DNA from 2 places in the Planococcus sp. TJ-307 genome. Region 2 is predicted to be linked to the other one. Evidence: riboswitches for the same ligand, from Rfam matches in the RefSeq annotation. Region 2 holds a riboswitch; the other holds the start of a gene.
The links. Region 2 has a riboswitch for FMN ahead of AC4EHK_RS06775 (ECF transporter S component). Riboswitches for the same ligand answer to the same signal wherever they lie in the genome.
Positions count from the first base shown of each region.

Region 1: another riboswitch for FMN. It lies ahead of AC4EHK_RS02270 (hypothetical protein); the one in region 2 lies ahead of AC4EHK_RS06775 (ECF transporter S component).

Region 1 covers NZ_JBZDOJ010000001.1:460,043-467,928, reverse strand. The annotation lists gene AC4EHK_RS02295 (flavodoxin family protein) at 1-608, shown strand, start outside; gene AC4EHK_RS02290 (histidine phosphatase family protein) at 661-1,191, opposite strand; gene ribH (6,7-dimethyl-8-ribityllumazine synthase) at 1,381-1,845, opposite strand; partial or broken gene ribB (3,4-dihydroxy-2-butanone-4-phosphate synthase) at 1,887-2,489, opposite strand; gene ribE (riboflavin synthase) at 2,507-3,136, opposite strand; gene AC4EHK_RS02270 (hypothetical protein) at 3,121-3,411, opposite strand; FMN riboswitch at 3,475-3,645, opposite strand; gene AC4EHK_RS02265 (CHY zinc finger protein) at 3,791-4,114, shown strand; gene AC4EHK_RS02260 (GNAT family N-acetyltransferase) at 4,145-4,633, opposite strand; gene AC4EHK_RS02255 (metallophosphoesterase) at 4,723-5,547, opposite strand; gene AC4EHK_RS02250 (VOC family protein) at 5,653-6,057, opposite strand; gene AC4EHK_RS02245 (ABC transporter permease) at 6,135-6,920, opposite strand; gene AC4EHK_RS02240 (ABC transporter ATP-binding protein) at 6,917-7,798, opposite strand; gene AC4EHK_RS02235 (PLD nuclease N-terminal domain-containing protein) at 7,795-7,886, opposite strand, start outside.
Region 2 covers NZ_JBZDOJ010000002.1:116,127-124,012, reverse strand. The annotation lists gene AC4EHK_RS06790 (RecQ family ATP-dependent DNA helicase) at 1-786, opposite strand, end outside; gene AC4EHK_RS06785 (YpbB family protein) at 783-1,808, opposite strand; gene AC4EHK_RS06780 (ferredoxin) at 1,915-2,166, shown strand; gene AC4EHK_RS06775 (ECF transporter S component) at 2,486-3,067, opposite strand; FMN riboswitch at 3,211-3,344, opposite strand; gene AC4EHK_RS06770 (hypothetical protein) at 3,420-4,604, opposite strand; gene sigX (RNA polymerase sigma factor SigX) at 4,594-5,127, opposite strand; gene AC4EHK_RS06760 (ATP-binding protein) at 5,174-6,955, opposite strand; gene AC4EHK_RS06755 (response regulator transcription factor) at 6,948-7,664, opposite strand; gene ccsB (c-type cytochrome biogenesis protein CcsB) at 7,883-7,886, opposite strand, start outside.

The DNA.
Region 1 (7,886 bases), on a different contig from region 2:
CAGTTTTTCTTAATACTTCATTAAAAAGTTCAACAGAACCTTCTCATACCGAAGGATTTATTCAGGACGTTCAATTCCATTACAATCAGCTGGGGGTTGAGTCTGAGGTTATTCGTTTAGCGGATTACAAGATTGCCTATGGTGTTCAAGACGACATGGGGGACGGAGATCAGTGGCCACAAATTCTTGAAAAAGTACTGGCTGCAGATATTGTCGTGATCGGCACACCCCTATGGCTTGGAGAAAAAAGTTCACTCGCTACCCAAGCAATTGAACGCCTTTATGGCAGCAGTAGCGTGACCAATGATAAAGGCCAATCTATTTTCTACAATAAAGTAGGCGGAGTGGCCATTACCGGAAATGAAGACGGCGCCAAACACGCCGCTGCTTCTATTCTCTATGGACTCTCCCATATCGGCTTTGTCATTCCACCTAATGTAGATGCCTATTGGGTAGGTGAAGCAGGTCCTGGCGACTCTTACATGGATGCGGGACGAGACAACGAATTTACTCAGTCAGCGATCCAACGCCTTGCCTACAACACCTACCACTTAGCAGGAATGCTAAAAAACAACCCGATTCCAAATGAAGGAAACACATTGGAATAACTGTAAATAGTCCAACCGGCGGCATTCACATGTTGCCGGTTTTTTCGTAAAATCATTCCCATACACGTTTTACAGAAAGGTCGCCGCCGCTTATTTCTACCTCGTAAATATCTGGATTTGTCAGCCTTTTCCACTCTGAAAAACCATAACTCTCATCAATTTGTTTCAGCAGCAATCCTAATAAATTTCCGTGAGTCACTGCTGCGGTTTTATCTTCCATTTCATTCAATACAGCCATTGCGCGATCTGTTGCTTCTTTTCCCGATTCACCACCGGCAAATTTTAAATCGGCATCCTTAAAGGAATCCTCCAGTTTTTCCATCCAATCCGGCAAATCTTCAGAACTCAATACCCGCTCTGCCAACCGATCATCGATTTCGATCGGCAAGTTCATTCGGTCAGCAGCTGGTTCGATGGATTGAATGGCACGCGTAAAAGGGCTTGAGATAAAGTGAATCACATGCCGATGCTGCAGAAATTCGGCTAAATCTTGCGCCTGCTGCTTACCTGTTTCAGTCAATTCTGCATCGGGCGCCTGCCCCGTTGCCTGGCAATGTCTAATCAAATAAATCGTTTTATTCATGATTCCCCACCCTAGTTCAATTTTATTTCCCACTTTTCTAGTTCGTTCACCCATAAATTGGATTCGGTTTTTTCTATTAATTCTCTTGCCCCAAATTCGGGAGACCCACTGCTGTTATACATCTTATTCCCTTAAATTCCGTTTTTAAATCTTGAAAAAACCCCTGAGCAGGAGCCCAGGAGCTGGATGTTATAGTTTTTTCATTAGGTTCGCCATTTCAATGGCACCTGCAGCTGATTCCCAGCCTTTGTTGCCGGCTTTTGTTCCTGCCCGCTCAATAGCTTGCTCAATAGAATCGGTTGTCAAAACGCCAAAAATAACCGGAATATTTGCTTGGTCGCTAGCTCTTGAAACGCCTTTAGCAACTTCGCTGCAGACATAATCGAAATGCGGTGTCGCGCCTCGGATCACAGTTCCTAAAGTGATGACTGCATCGTAATTTCCGCTCATCGCCATTTTTTTGGCGACTAACGGAATTTCAAAAGCACCTGGCACCCAAGCGATTGACACGTCGTCTTCTCCAACGCCGTGGCGTTTTAATGCGTCTTCTGCACCACCCAGCAGCTTGCTTGTAATAAATTCGTTAAAGCGGCCGACAACGATGCCGATGCGCAGCCCTTCACCATTTAAATATCCTTCAAAATGTACAGTCATGCAATTCCATCTCCTCTGGTAGATTAATAGGTTGTTGTGCTTTGATTTTTATGTTGGTAGGATACTAACTCTTTAATTGTGAGAATTCCCAGTCCGAGCCGTTCTGCTACTTTCAGCAAATCGTCCACTCGGGCCATTGTGCCGTCTGGATTCATAATTTCACAAATGACCCCTGCAGGCGGCGATCCTGCCAGCTTCGCTAAATCAACAGCCGCTTCGGTGTGTCCCATCCGTTCAAGCACACCTCCGTCTTTTGCAATCAACGGGAAAATATGGCCTGGACGTTTAAAATCCGTCGCTTTCGCATCCGGCTTTATCAAACTGGTAATGGTATGAGAACGTTCGTAAGCACTGATGCCTGTAGTTGTGTCTTTATGATCAATGCTAATGGTAAAGGCTGTACCAAATTCGTCTGTATTATCGTCCGTCATCAAACCGATTTCCAAGTTTCGAGCGATGGACTGGGCAACAGGCACGCAAATCAATCCTCTGCCTTCTGTCGCCATCAAATTGACAATTTCAGGTGAAGCAAACTCTGCCAATGCAATAAAATCGCCTTCGTTTTCTCTATCTTCATCATCAATCACAATGATTGCTTTGCCATTTTTCAAGTCTTCGACGGCTTTCTCTACTGTGTAAAACATCTCTGATGTACCTCCCTTTAAAATCCATTTTCCGCCAGCCAACTTCGGCTGATTTTCGGTTCTGCTGTCTGAATGCGTTCGGTATACTTCGCCAACAGATCACATTCAATATTGACCTTGTCCCCAATGCCTTTATCTCCTAACAGCGAATCTTCCTGCGTGGTCGGAATAAGAGATATGGTCACCGTATTATGGCCAAGCGCAAAAATGGTCAGTGAAGTCCCATCCACTGCAATCGAACCCTTCAGCATCATGTATTTCATCAGCCGAGGCTCAAGTTCAATGGTTTTGGTCACGGCATTCGCTTCTTTTTTTGCAGAGCGAATTACGCCGACACCATCGATGTGCCCACTGACAAAATGGCCGCCAAAGCGTCCATTGGCTGGCATCGCACGTTCTAAATTCACACCGGATCCGGCCTTTAAACCAATCATTGTTGAAGACTTGACGGTTTCCGGAATAACATCAACCGTAAATGTATGAGAGTTGAATGTCGAAACTGTTAAACACACACCGTTAATGGAGATGCTGTCTCCACGTTTGATGTCCTCTAAAATCAGTCCGCAGGAAATGGTCAATTCCATCGCCTGTGGTTTAGTACGAACTGAAGCAACATGTCCCACTTCTTCGACTATGCCTGTAAACATTTGGTCACACTCCTCCGTTCAGGCCGCAAGAGCAGATTTAATTGGGGTAATATGGGTAATTGGGTGCTTTCCACCATGGGGCGTATAGGTGGTGAGGAAAGGAAAGTTCTGAAGGTTGGTCTGTGCATGTGCCCTGCTTCTTTGTCAAGATTGCCAGTTTCCCAGCTGTTTTTTGTACCTTGAAAAAGCTCTTTTTCCACGGAGGAAAGGAGCAGGATTAAAGATGGTCGTCTCGAAATTTCAGAGACTGGTCCCACATAACGGTTTTTGGTCATACAAATTCCTCCTTTCAATTTCAACTCAATTGAAAAGAAGAGGCACATAACGAAGCCGATCTCTAAATTCTTCTCCCATCCAGACTGTAACTGTCGGTGCTGGAATTTCACCAGCTCCACCGCTTGGACGCGCACAGCATAGTGGCCTATGCCTGCATTCGCCTAACCGGGTCACGGACTTGCAGTTTCCTGCTCACCGCCGGTAAGGAATTTCACCTTGCCCCGAAGAATTAGATTCGTAGTTTCGTCCTATTCATAGTAGCATAGAAAGAAAACAAACCAAATAAGTTGAACTTCAAAACTCATAATTATGTCTTAGTTGGAAGCTGTTTTCTTTCATTCGACTTATCCAGTCCATTTTTAGAAAGGGAGATTTTGTATGCCACATCGCCAAACAGTGAAAGGGATTGGAGTTGATGCTGAAACAAGGTGTGCCCATTACCACTCACCCATTGACCGGATTGCTATCAAGTTTTTTTGCTGCCAGCAATACTTTCCTTGCTTTGAGTGTCATGAAGCTGTTGGATGCAACAATCACCAAGTATGGCCAAAGGAAAAATTTCATGAAAAAGCCGTGTTGTGCGGAACTTGTGGACATGAATTATCAGTCGATGACTATGTAGCCTGCGCATCAACTTGCCCATCCTGCTCCTCGCCGTTCAATCCCGGCTGCAGTTTGCACAAGCATCTCTATTTCGAATAAAGTAAAAGCCAAGTGAGAGCAATACTGCTCTTACTTGGCTTTTTTGATGTACAAAGACATTACGTACTGCTCACCTTTTGAGCGCATAATTCGCCTGCCAGTATCTTTAAATCCTGCTTTTTGATACAGCCGTTGCGCCGGAATGTTACGCGCATTGACACCTAGCACTACTTCATCAAAACTAGAGAATTCCTCTCCCATAAACTCCGGCAATGCATAGATGGAACCTGTCGCGATGCCCCGGCCCTGAAATTTTGGATTTACAGAAAATCCTCTCAATAGAAGGGCATTTGGATTATCCGAATACTTTTTCCGGTCTTCTGACTCATCCAATTCAAAAAAACCGGCATCTTCACCCCTCGCTTTGATGATGATGAAGTGCTTTAAGGGGTCTTTAGCATCTTTTTCAATGATTTCTGTCGGCAGCCGTGTAAATTCCAACTGGTCTGACGGCAAATCGTAGTCAACTGACACTTTTGAGGAATACCGATGCAATGTAACTTCCTTTTTCTTGATCACGCTGAGCAGCCTCCTTATTTACAGTACATCTTCAAATGCAAACTAGGGTTTAATGATAAAAAAGCTCCTGAAAAATGGCCACAGCAGCATTATTCTTTTTCCAGCGTCACTACGACAATTTCCGGCAAATTAAAAATACGCACAGGAAAAGTGCTGTTGCCAAGCCCTCTGCTGACAACCATTTGGGATTGGTCTATTTCAAATATTCCTTCGGTCACTTTTGGAAACCAACCTTGTCCCGGAGCAATCAAACCGCCAAGTCCTGGAATACGAATTTGCCCACCATGAGCATGTCCAGAGAAAACAACGTCCACTTCATCTTCTGCATAAATTGGAAAGTACTCTGGACGATGTGCGAGCAGCAACGTAAAATCGTCGGTCATTTGTGCATCGTCAAGACTGTGGCGTGTTGCTTCTTCTTCATGAATATCCGGTTCCATCAATGGATCTTCGATTCCTGCAATCTGGATTGATGATCCACCTTTTTCCCATTCCACTGAATCATTTTTCAAGACAGTTACGCCACGTTGCCGCAGCGCCTCCGTTATTTCTTCTACCTCGTTAGAGGCCACTTCATGATTCCCGGTTACAAAATACACATTGCTCATCTCAATCAATGCGTCTACCAGCACTAAGCTCGCTTCCAAATCGTAGCGGTTGCTGTCAACAAGGTCTCCTGTTAAAAAAATAACATCCGGATCAGCCGCTTCCACTTTTTCGATCAGCGACGACTGATTTCTCCCAAAAGTCGCATTATGCAAATCCGATACTTGAACGATTTTTGAACCGTTGAAAGCTTCTGGCAGCTCGTTAGATGTCACCGTATATTCAGTGGTTTGTATCCACTTGTTGCTGTACCAAATTCCACTCCATACCAATAGTATGAGCAGTATGAATACTGCGAGTTTCTTCATAAAAATTAACCTCTATTCAATTCTTATTAAATTATTGGGGCTAATCCCAACTGTTCTATGAGCTAATTGACGCCTGATTTACCAAAAAAGATGCAAGGCTCTTTCTTAAGCATTGCCAGTTGTTTCACTGGGTGCTGTAATCTCAAGCTTTACGTGATCGGGCCCTTCAAGAAAAACAGCATAGTAATCCGGCCCGCCCGCAAAAGGATGAAGTTCTTCATACAGCACTCGCGCTCCCCATTGTCGCATTTTTTCAGTCATTTCGTCCACTTGTGAGCGTGAATCGGCATGAAACGCCAAATGGTTGAGTCCTGGTCTTTTGCGGTGATGCGCAGGTTGAAGAAACGCTCGTTCGGTTTGTACAAAAACAATGTAGGTAGGACCTGATTTATAACTAAAGCCTTGTTCCCACTCTTGGAACAACACATACCCCAGCGGCGGCAGCAATTCGCTATAGAAAGATCTGGCCTCTCGCAAATTTGAAACGTTCAGTTCAACATGATGAAGCATTCACTGCACCTCTTTTCCAGAAATTTAAACGATTTTCTTTTTTACGAACTGGGTATGTCAGTATGGTCTGCATCCCATTAAACTTTTGTTTTCGCTTTGTTTTTACGGGATGCCCAGCTTCCAAAAACAATGGATACCAAAATAATGAAGACCGCTACCCCAATTGCCCCCGCGAGGTTTACACTGTCCGGACTTCCGGTTAACCAAGTGTTTGCATATTGAGGCAGCTTTACTGGTGAAACGGACCAATTTGTCCCAAGCAAGCCATCACTTACTTGAAGAAGGAGGTAAATCGCAAATGCCACAGCCCCCGCAAGCCCGCTATTTGGCATTGTTGCACTCGCTGCCACCACAATAGAAACAATGAGCAGTACCCAGACGCTATAAGTTCCGACCATTTGCAAAAGATTCGTCCATTCCACTCGATCAAAAAATAAAAAAGTATAATAATAGCCCGCCAGAAAACCAAGCCAAACACTCGCTAAAGAAATGGCTGATGCTGTTAACCACTTGCTGAGAAAATAAAATGGAAAAGAAAGCGGGCGCACATACAACAAGGTCGCTGTTCCACTTTTACGCTCTCCAGCAACGGTTCCCATATAGGCTAAAATCAAAACGGCCATTCCGATTGTTTGAAATTGGCCCATGACTGCAATCAGCATCTGTTCGGGTGTTGGTACCGGAAATTCAAACACTGCTCCTTCCGGCAACCCGCCTGACGCCTCAAGAATTTGCGGCATAAAGAAATTGACGACCGGCTCGGTGATTCCGAGAAGAATGAAAACAGCCGGCAACCAGTAAATTTTATAATTTCGAATGTTTTCCCGCCATTCTTTTTGCATTAAAATAGTAAATTGGTTCATTTGGCAGCGACCACCTTCAGATAGATTTCTTCCAGAGAGGCTGTTTGAACATCGACTCCCAGAATATCCTGTTTTTCAGAAGCTAATATTTCAAGGATTTGCTGCATGGATGGTCCGTTTTGGCGAATCGGAAGAAAAATCATATTCTCTTTGAGGTCACGCTCCCATGGGAGTTTGCCAGCAAACACTGCCGCTTGGTCAGGGCTAGAAAACCGTATTCGAATATGTGGACGGGCATGCCGATTCTTCACGTCATTCAACGAGCCATACTCAATCAAACGCCCATCTTTCATAAAAAGTAACTGATCGGTCATTTCTTCTGCATCATTTAGTATATGGGTAGAGTACAAGATGGTGGTATCCTGCTGCAACGTTTTCAACAAGTCCATAATTTCTCTGCGTCCGGTTGGATCCAAAGCGGAAATCGGTTCATCCAACAATAGAAGCTTTGGCTGATGGACGATTGCTTGTGCCAAACCCAGACGCTGTTTCATCCCACCTGAAAAAGCGCCGGTTTTTTTATTTAGAGCCGACGCTAGCCCAACAAATTCAAGGGTACGGGTTGCCTGCAATCTTGCTTTTTTAGGATCAATGCCACTCAGTTTTGCGGCCATTTCTGTAAATTCAAGCGCTGTCAACCAAGGGAAGAACTGAGGATACTGAGGCAAAAAACCGATGGTGGTTTTTTTATCCATTCTGATGGAGCCGCTAGAGGGAGATAACAAATCAGCTAACATAGACAAACTTGTTGTCTTTCCAGCTCCATTTGGGCCAATTAAAGCAGTGGCTGTTCCTTGTTCCAACACAAGAGAAAGATCTTCTACTGCATTTTCCTGTCCATAACGCTTTGCCAGTTTTTCCACTTCTAGAATACTCAATAGTTTTTCCTCCCGACAACAAAGTATAGAATAGGTCCAATAATATTGACGATGACAATTAATATGCCCCACATCCATTTGGGACCAT
Region 2 (7,886 bases):
CTCCATTCCCCCATGATAAAATGCGGCTGAAATTCCTTGTTCTGTTAAAAGCATAGATAGTTCTTGGGACTTTTTCCTAGTTCCAGCATAGATAATACCTGGACCATTAAATTTCTGGACAAATTCTTTGATGAAATCGATTTTGTCTCGTCCTTCTTCAAACTTTTTAATGTCGTAAACAATATTTTTCCGGTCCATCGGATGGCGATATACGTAAGGATCTTTAAGCGCTAAATATTTTTTAATTTCTTCCGTTACTTTATCAGTCGCAGTCGCTGTCAATGCAAGCACTTGTGGAAAATTTAAAGACGGCAGAATTTCAGAAATCCGAAGATAGTCTGGCCTAAAGTCAAATCCCCATTGGGAAATGCAATGGGCTTCATCTGCCACCAGCAATGAAATCCGAATTTGCTGCAGCTTTTGTTTAACAAAAGGCTGGACAAGCATTTCCGGTGAAATAAAAATAAATTTATAGGAACTAAGCGTACTCCAAATTCTTTCTCTATCTTCCGGCTTTAAAAATGAGTTTATGGCGACTACTGATTTCTCGCCCATTTTTTTTAGTTGTGCCACTTGATCCTGCATTAACGACAATAGGGGGGAAACAATCAAAACGCTATCCGGCAACACTTTTGCCGGTAGCTGGTAGCAAATTGACTTTCCCATCCCGGTTGGCAACAGCGCAATGACATCCTTGCCAGCCAAGACACGTTCGATAATTTCTCGCTGCCCCGGGCGAAATGATGAAAAACCATAAGCGGAATGCAGTAACTGATCTAAATTCATTCTTGATCCTCCCTAATTGCCAGTGCAAGACGAATTTGAAAATAACTGGCTTCCGGCAGATGTTCTTTGATTTCACGCAATCTCTTGGTTTCCCTGTGCCGACTTTCTGCCACAATCGCCTCATAAAGGGCCTGATTTACAAACGGTGTGTAATTAAAAAAAGGATCGTTCATCGCCAATTCCACAAAATGATCCTCGATCGTACTGGTTTTCAGTTGGCGCAGTGAAGCAATTTGTTCCAGCGAAAACCCTTTGTCGAATAATTTTTCTGTTCGCTGCGCAGTTTCTGTTAATGAAGATTGCTGTATGATGCCTTCCATTAATCCTCGCAAAAGCACTGGTTTGGTCTGTTCGATGACGGACATCCACCCATGAAGCGTTTCTACAGCCATTAACTGAACATCCATAAGAGACAAGTTTTTGGAATCGGCAATTTGCTGCCAAGTCAATCCGCTTAAGCCAGCTCCAGTTAATCGTTCCATGACAATCATTTTATGTGTTTCAGAAACCTCTGCAGCGGTTAATGTAGTAAAAAGTTCTTCTTTAAATGCTTGAGCCACTGCTAAATCACGAAAATGGATTCGTCTCAAATAGTTTTTCACCCACTGCTGTACTTCTTCATTGCTGACAATAGGGTCAAAAGTTTTCTCCTGCTGGCTAATATGGGAGAAAGTTTGAACAATTAGTGACAGCCGGCTGAAGAAAAGATTTTCCTTGCCTCGGTATTTCCAACCGTTGAGCGGGGAAGCTGCAATCGCCACTTCTTTTGCTTTTTGAGACAAATCAATTACCTGTTCATTATCCAGTAAATACCCTTCTGTAAATAACAGCTGAACCGTTTGATCATAGGCTTTCTTATCCAGTTTTGGCAGCACGCCAAAATAAGGATACAAGCCAAAATAGCCAATATCCTGTATCGTTTGACCAGACTTCTTTCCTTTGATCAAATGATAAGGCGAAGAGATGGTCCGCTGCCGGTTGACAGCCTTCATAATGGCAAGAATAAGTTCCGTAAATAACAAGCTTGCGCCCCCTAGCGGTTTTTGGTTGAAAAACTACTCAAACACCTTTAGAATAAAAACGATAGTATAACTGAACTTGTTCGGAGATAAAGGAGAGGAAAACAATATGGCTAAGTATACCATTGTCGACAAGGATACTTGTATCGCTTGTGGTGCTTGTGGTGCTGCAGCACCTGACGTTTATGATTATGATGACGAAGGAATCGCTTTTGTTATTTTAGATAATAACATGGGGACAGAACAAGTTCCAGACGAACTCGAGGAAGATATGGAAGATGCATTTGAAGGCTGTCCAACAGATTCCATCAAAGTCGCGGATTCATCTTTCGAAGGCGACCCTTTAAAATACGAAGACTGATCCAAATAGAAAAGGCGTTCGGCAGTGAATAACTGCCAAACGCCTTCTTTTTTTATGCAAAGCCTTTTTACATTTTTACTTCAAACTCCAGCGCCCAGATTATTGAGTCATAAGTCAACCCAGCCGCGTGACAAAGCACGCCATACTGCTGGGTTGTCTATGCCCGTCGAATCTACACGGGCGCTTGTGCTTTTCTATGTCCAGACTTCAGCGCCCAGCTCCTTGGGTCATAAGCCACACCGGCTGTGCGGCAAAAAGCGCCGCTTCGCCGGCTTGTCTTATGCCCGGCAGAGCTACATGGGCGCTTCCGCTTTTCTATCTATGATAAATAATAGGAACGCTGCTTTTCAATCCAAGTATGCATACTGCTGAACATCAACAGCACGACTGCAGTTAAAAGCAAGCCTTTGATTAAGTTAAACGGTAAGATCCCCAGAACGATTGTTCCGAACAGCACATTGCCTGTTTCTGCAGGCATGTTGAGGAAATAAGTGTACATCGGCAGAAACACTAAATAATTTAAAATACTCATGCCGATTGCCATTGATAATGTACCGGCAGCCAAGCCAAAGGCCATTCCTTTTTTAGTTGCTACTTTGTGGTAGATAAAATAAACCGGCAAAATAAACAATAAGCTTGTAACAAAATTAGCCATGTGGCCAACAGGAACTCCAGTTGGACTTCCTGCAAACAACCAATCCAACACATTTTTGAAAAATGCGACTAAAATTCCTGCGACCGGCCCCATTGTAACTGCTGCGATCAATGCTGGCACATCACTGAAATCCACTTTCAAAAAAGCAGGTAATGCAGGTAATGGAAAGTTGAAAAGCATCAAAATAAACGAAATACTGCTCAACATTCCGATAACGATCATCGTTTGCAACTTTTTGTTCTTCATATTCCTCTCTCCTTGTAGTGATTCACCAGAAGAAAAGCTTGGACCGTGCATGTACATACAAAATCCCTTAAGCAACACGCTTAAGGGAGAAAAGGCACACTTAACAAGCGTTCCGTTTATACATAAACGACACACGTCCGCACCTTCACCTTCTCCCATCCAGACTATACTGTCGGCTTTGGAATCTCACCAAATCCTGCGTTTTACGGCTCGCGGGCTTATGAACAGAAGTTCAATTACCGCCGGTAGGGAATTGCACCCTGCCCCGAAGATGAATCGATATTTTGTTATGTCCTAATCTTAGTATATAGAAAGAGCATTGTAAACAAATATGTTTACAATGCTCTTTTTCTTATTGTATTGGCCATTCTAACAGGTTTGCTGCTGCCGGAACTGGTAATGGCTGGCTAAAGTCAAAGTCATTCCAGACTTCCGACTGCAGCCCTTCCACTTGAACGTTTTTTCCAAACGCATCAGCGGTCAATGCAAAGCTCTCCATCATACGAACCACTACGACAGGATCCAGCGAATTCAGATCAACTTCCCCTTCGATTTCCACTTGCACTTGATCTTCTGTTTCTGACACTTGAATCTCAATGCTTGGTGGAACTGTAGCCTCATAAAAATCGTTCGGACTTTCTGTAAGGGCCTCAATCGCTTCCCCCGCAGCAGTAAATGGCATATCATACCCTGGCACCAGATATACTTTACCACTTGACGATTCAAAAGAATAATAGGCAATGTTTTTCTCCGCTGGGACAACCGGCTCTACAGGGCCAATTTCTGAAAACTCTGCAGCCGAACCGTCTTCGTTCGCCACTTCAATTTCTTCGACATCCTTAAATGTCTCCGAAAGTGTATTAAAGTAAATTCCCATACTGGCAGAAGCTAGGTCGTACTGGTGGTCCTGCGGCAATATATGGCGAATGCCGTCCGCTGTTTGTTCCAAAGTTCCTGCATATGGATGATACTCATCAAATCCAAGTAACTCTTCGTCAATGTCATCAGCATATTCTTGATACAGTTCATAAGATGTCGGACTTTCATCTCCGAATGCTGCTTCTATTTGTTCACGGGGAATCAGAAAGGAGACGGGTACGACAAATGCATTTTCAGTCAAGCCAAGGGTCATCAATGTCTGGTCTCCAATGGCTTCTTCGTAGACGGCCGAGCGCAGCGGTATGTCTGTTTGCGCTATTGAAAACTGATCAGACTCTCCAGTTCCCGACTCTTCAGTTTCAGGAACTGAAGAGTCTTGTTCGGATTGTTCAGTCGTCGCTGAGTCTTCAGTTGACTCTTGAGAATTTTGAGCCGTATCAATCCCATTTTGGCTGATAATAGTGGCGACTAATATCCCTATTGTAATAAATCCCAGCGCTGCAACCAGTAATGGAAGCCATTTTTTTGGACGTTTTGGGATCTTTTCTTTCTGGGCCAACCGATTGTATACTTCTTCTTTTGTTCGGTTATCTTTGATTGCGGGGAAATCCTTTAACAAATCTTCGATGGATTCATCGGTCCATTTGTTATTCGGCATTTTCATCTCCCCCTTCCCTCGCTATTAATTTTTCACGCAATGCTTTGATTGCGCGGTGCTGAGTGGTTTTTACTTTTCCTTCTGTCCAACCTAAAATATCCGCGGTTTCTGCTATTGATAAGTCTTGGAAAAAGCGCATGATGATCACCACTTTTTGGTCTCCGGTGCACGTATCTAAAGTTTTGTACAACAGTACTTTATCTTCATTCAATGATGAAACTTCCTCCGGAATCCGCTCCGACGAAACCAATTGCTGTGTTTCCCAATCAAAGTATTCCATTGAGTGCTTTTTGCGCACGGCCATTTTTCGAAAATGATCGATCGCCACGTTTTTTGCAATGGAAAACAGCCATGTTTTTTCTGAGCTTTTTCCTTCAAATCGGTCATAAGCCCGAAAAGCCCGAATATAGACTTCGTGCATCAAATCTTCTGACAAGTGCCTGTTTTTCACCAAATAAATTAAAAACTGAAAAACATCCTGGTGATACTCTTCGTAAAGCCGATGGAAAACGGAGTCATTCAATATACTCCCCCCGTTCTTAGGATTAGTCGTCTCTGTCTTTGTAAAGTTACATATTTTTTAAGGGCAGCAAAAAGACAAATGAAGTCCCTTCCCCTACAGCACTCTCGGCATAAATTTTGCCTTCGTGCACTTTGATGATGTTGCTTGCAATCGCCAGACCAAGACCGGTTCCGCCTTTGCCCAATGTTCTTGCCTTATCGGCTTTATAAAAACGTTCAAATACAAATTCCAAATCTTTTTCTGAAATGCCCACGCCATTGTCGTTAATCGAAATTTTCGCGTACTCCTGTTGTTGTTCGACACGTACAATGACTTGCCCTTCTTCAGGAGTATGGCGAATTGCATTATCGATTAAATTGGTCATGACCTGCTCAATCCGATCCTCATCCATTTCACTGGCTGCCCAGTCATCGAGTGTTGTTTCAAAAGAAAGTTGAACACCGCTGTCTTTGGCAATCTGTGAAAACTTAAGGGTCATGCGTTCAATAGCACTGTTCAGTTGGACAATTTCCTTATAAATCCGCATGTGTCCAGATTCCATTCGCGCCAGGTTTAATAAGTCCGTGACCAACCGGCCCATCCGCTGCGATTCTTCATAAATGATTTTGGTCATCTCACGGCGCTCTTCTTCTGTTGCGCCAACATCATCCAGCATTGCCTCGCTGTATCCTTGTAGCATTGCAATAGGTGTCCGCAGTTCGTGCGAAACATTGGCAATAAAGTCCTCGCGAAGCTTCTCTAGCCGGTGCTGCTCGGTCATATTATGCAAAACGGCAACAGCGCCCCGAATCGACTCACCGCTGTACAAGGGGCTGAAATTAATGGCATAGTAAGCTCCTTCAATTTCCAACTCTTCTTCAATTTCTTCTTCAAAAACGAGCACATGGTCCAGCATATGAAGCATCTCGGCTGGCAACGGCTGGGCTTCGGTAGAGCCGTTTTTAAAAATCCATTGCTGCAATAATCTCTCAGCTGGCGGATTGCTCAGCAGCACCGTTTTATCTTGATTGAAGGTAATAACCGCATCTGCCATCGACGTCAATATGCTAGATAGTTGCTCTTTCTCTTGATTGATTACTTCTACATGGTGTTTTAGTTGGCGGCCCATTTGATTAAAGGCTGTCGCCAACTGGCCAATTTCATCGCTGGAAGTTGCTCTAACTTTTGTATCGAAATTGCCTTTTGCCAGTTCAAATGCACCTTCCCGCATTTTTCGGAGTGGAGAGGTGATTCGGGATGATAAAAAGAAGGCAAAAAAAGTAGTTAGCAGAAGGGCAATAAACGCGGACAGGAAGACGATGTTAGTAGTTCGCTCAGCAGTTCGGTCCATCACTTCCAACGATTGGTAGATGAATACAACCCCGTGCTGCTCTTCTCCTGTCTGCAATGGACTGGCTAACACGATATAAGACTCCAGCCGGTTTTGTTCTGTCAACGAAGGCAGAAGCATTTCTTTCATCACGGTCTCATCCGATTCGAATACTTGTTGAAAAGATGGCTCGTTCAGGATTTTTTCACGGGTTTCCGAGCCGTTCAACCCGTCGTGAATGTAATAGCTGTCATCAAAGGGCTCTTCAGCGATGACGGCATTGGTTTCTGTTCCGATGACATCTTCGATAATTTCCAGCGAGCTTGCTACTTCAGCATGGTCGTTGAAAATATTGGCAATCATGTTCGCTTCACTATTCAAAGTTTCTTCCACCGTTTCGCTATGATAGTTTCCAAGAAACTCCAAAAGCAGAACCGTCACAATAAAAAGGACAAAGGAAACGAGAAGCAGGATCGTAATCCAAAGCTTCCCGACGACACTATTCCATATTCTATTCATTGCCAACCTCGAACTTATACCCTACGCCCCAAACAGTGACAATCATTTTCGCTGCAGATTCTGAAACGCGGTTCAGTTTTTCACGCAGGCGCTTGACATGTGTATCAACCGTACGCAAATCACCGAAAAAGTCATAATGCCAAACTTCTTTCAGCAAATGCTCGCGATCAAAAACTTTGTCTGGTGCTTTTGCTAAAAAGTACAATAATTCATATTCTTTCGGTGTTAAATTCACTTCTACGCCATCAGCAGTAACGCGGTGCGCATCGTGATCAATTGTTAAATGAGGGAATACAACCAAGTCTTTCGAGACGGTTGAATTGGAAATTGGAGAATAAGCTGATGATCGACGCAAAATTGCTTTCACACGCAGCACTACTTCTCTCGGACTAAACGGCTTGACGATGTAATCATCCGCACCAGATTCAAAGCCTTCCACCCGATTGGCTTCTTCACCTTTTGCAGTCAGCATGATGATTGGCGTCATTTTTGTTTCACGCAATTCGGTAGCCACTTCTACACCATTTTTCTCAGGCATCATTAAATCTAGCAGGATGCAGTGATAATCTTTTTCCATTGCCATGTCCAATGCCTGAACACCGTCTTCTGCCTCTTCTACCAAATAGCCTTCACGCTCCAGATACATTTTCAGCAATCGTCGAATCCGTTCTTCGTCATCCACTACCAATACCGTAATCTCTTCAGACATGATAACCCCTCCAACTTTCTTCTGTTATGTTTCATTGTACCGATAACTCTGTCAAAAATAAAGAAAAGCGTAGACCCACAAGCAGATTCTACTTTCCCAATAGGTACAGGTGAAGCGTTATTGTTCATACCTCCATAGTGAGAAATAATTAAAATTTTACATCCTCGAGAAAGGATAAAAGAAAGGGCCTTTTCCGTTACCGGAAAAGGCCCGTCTCTTTAT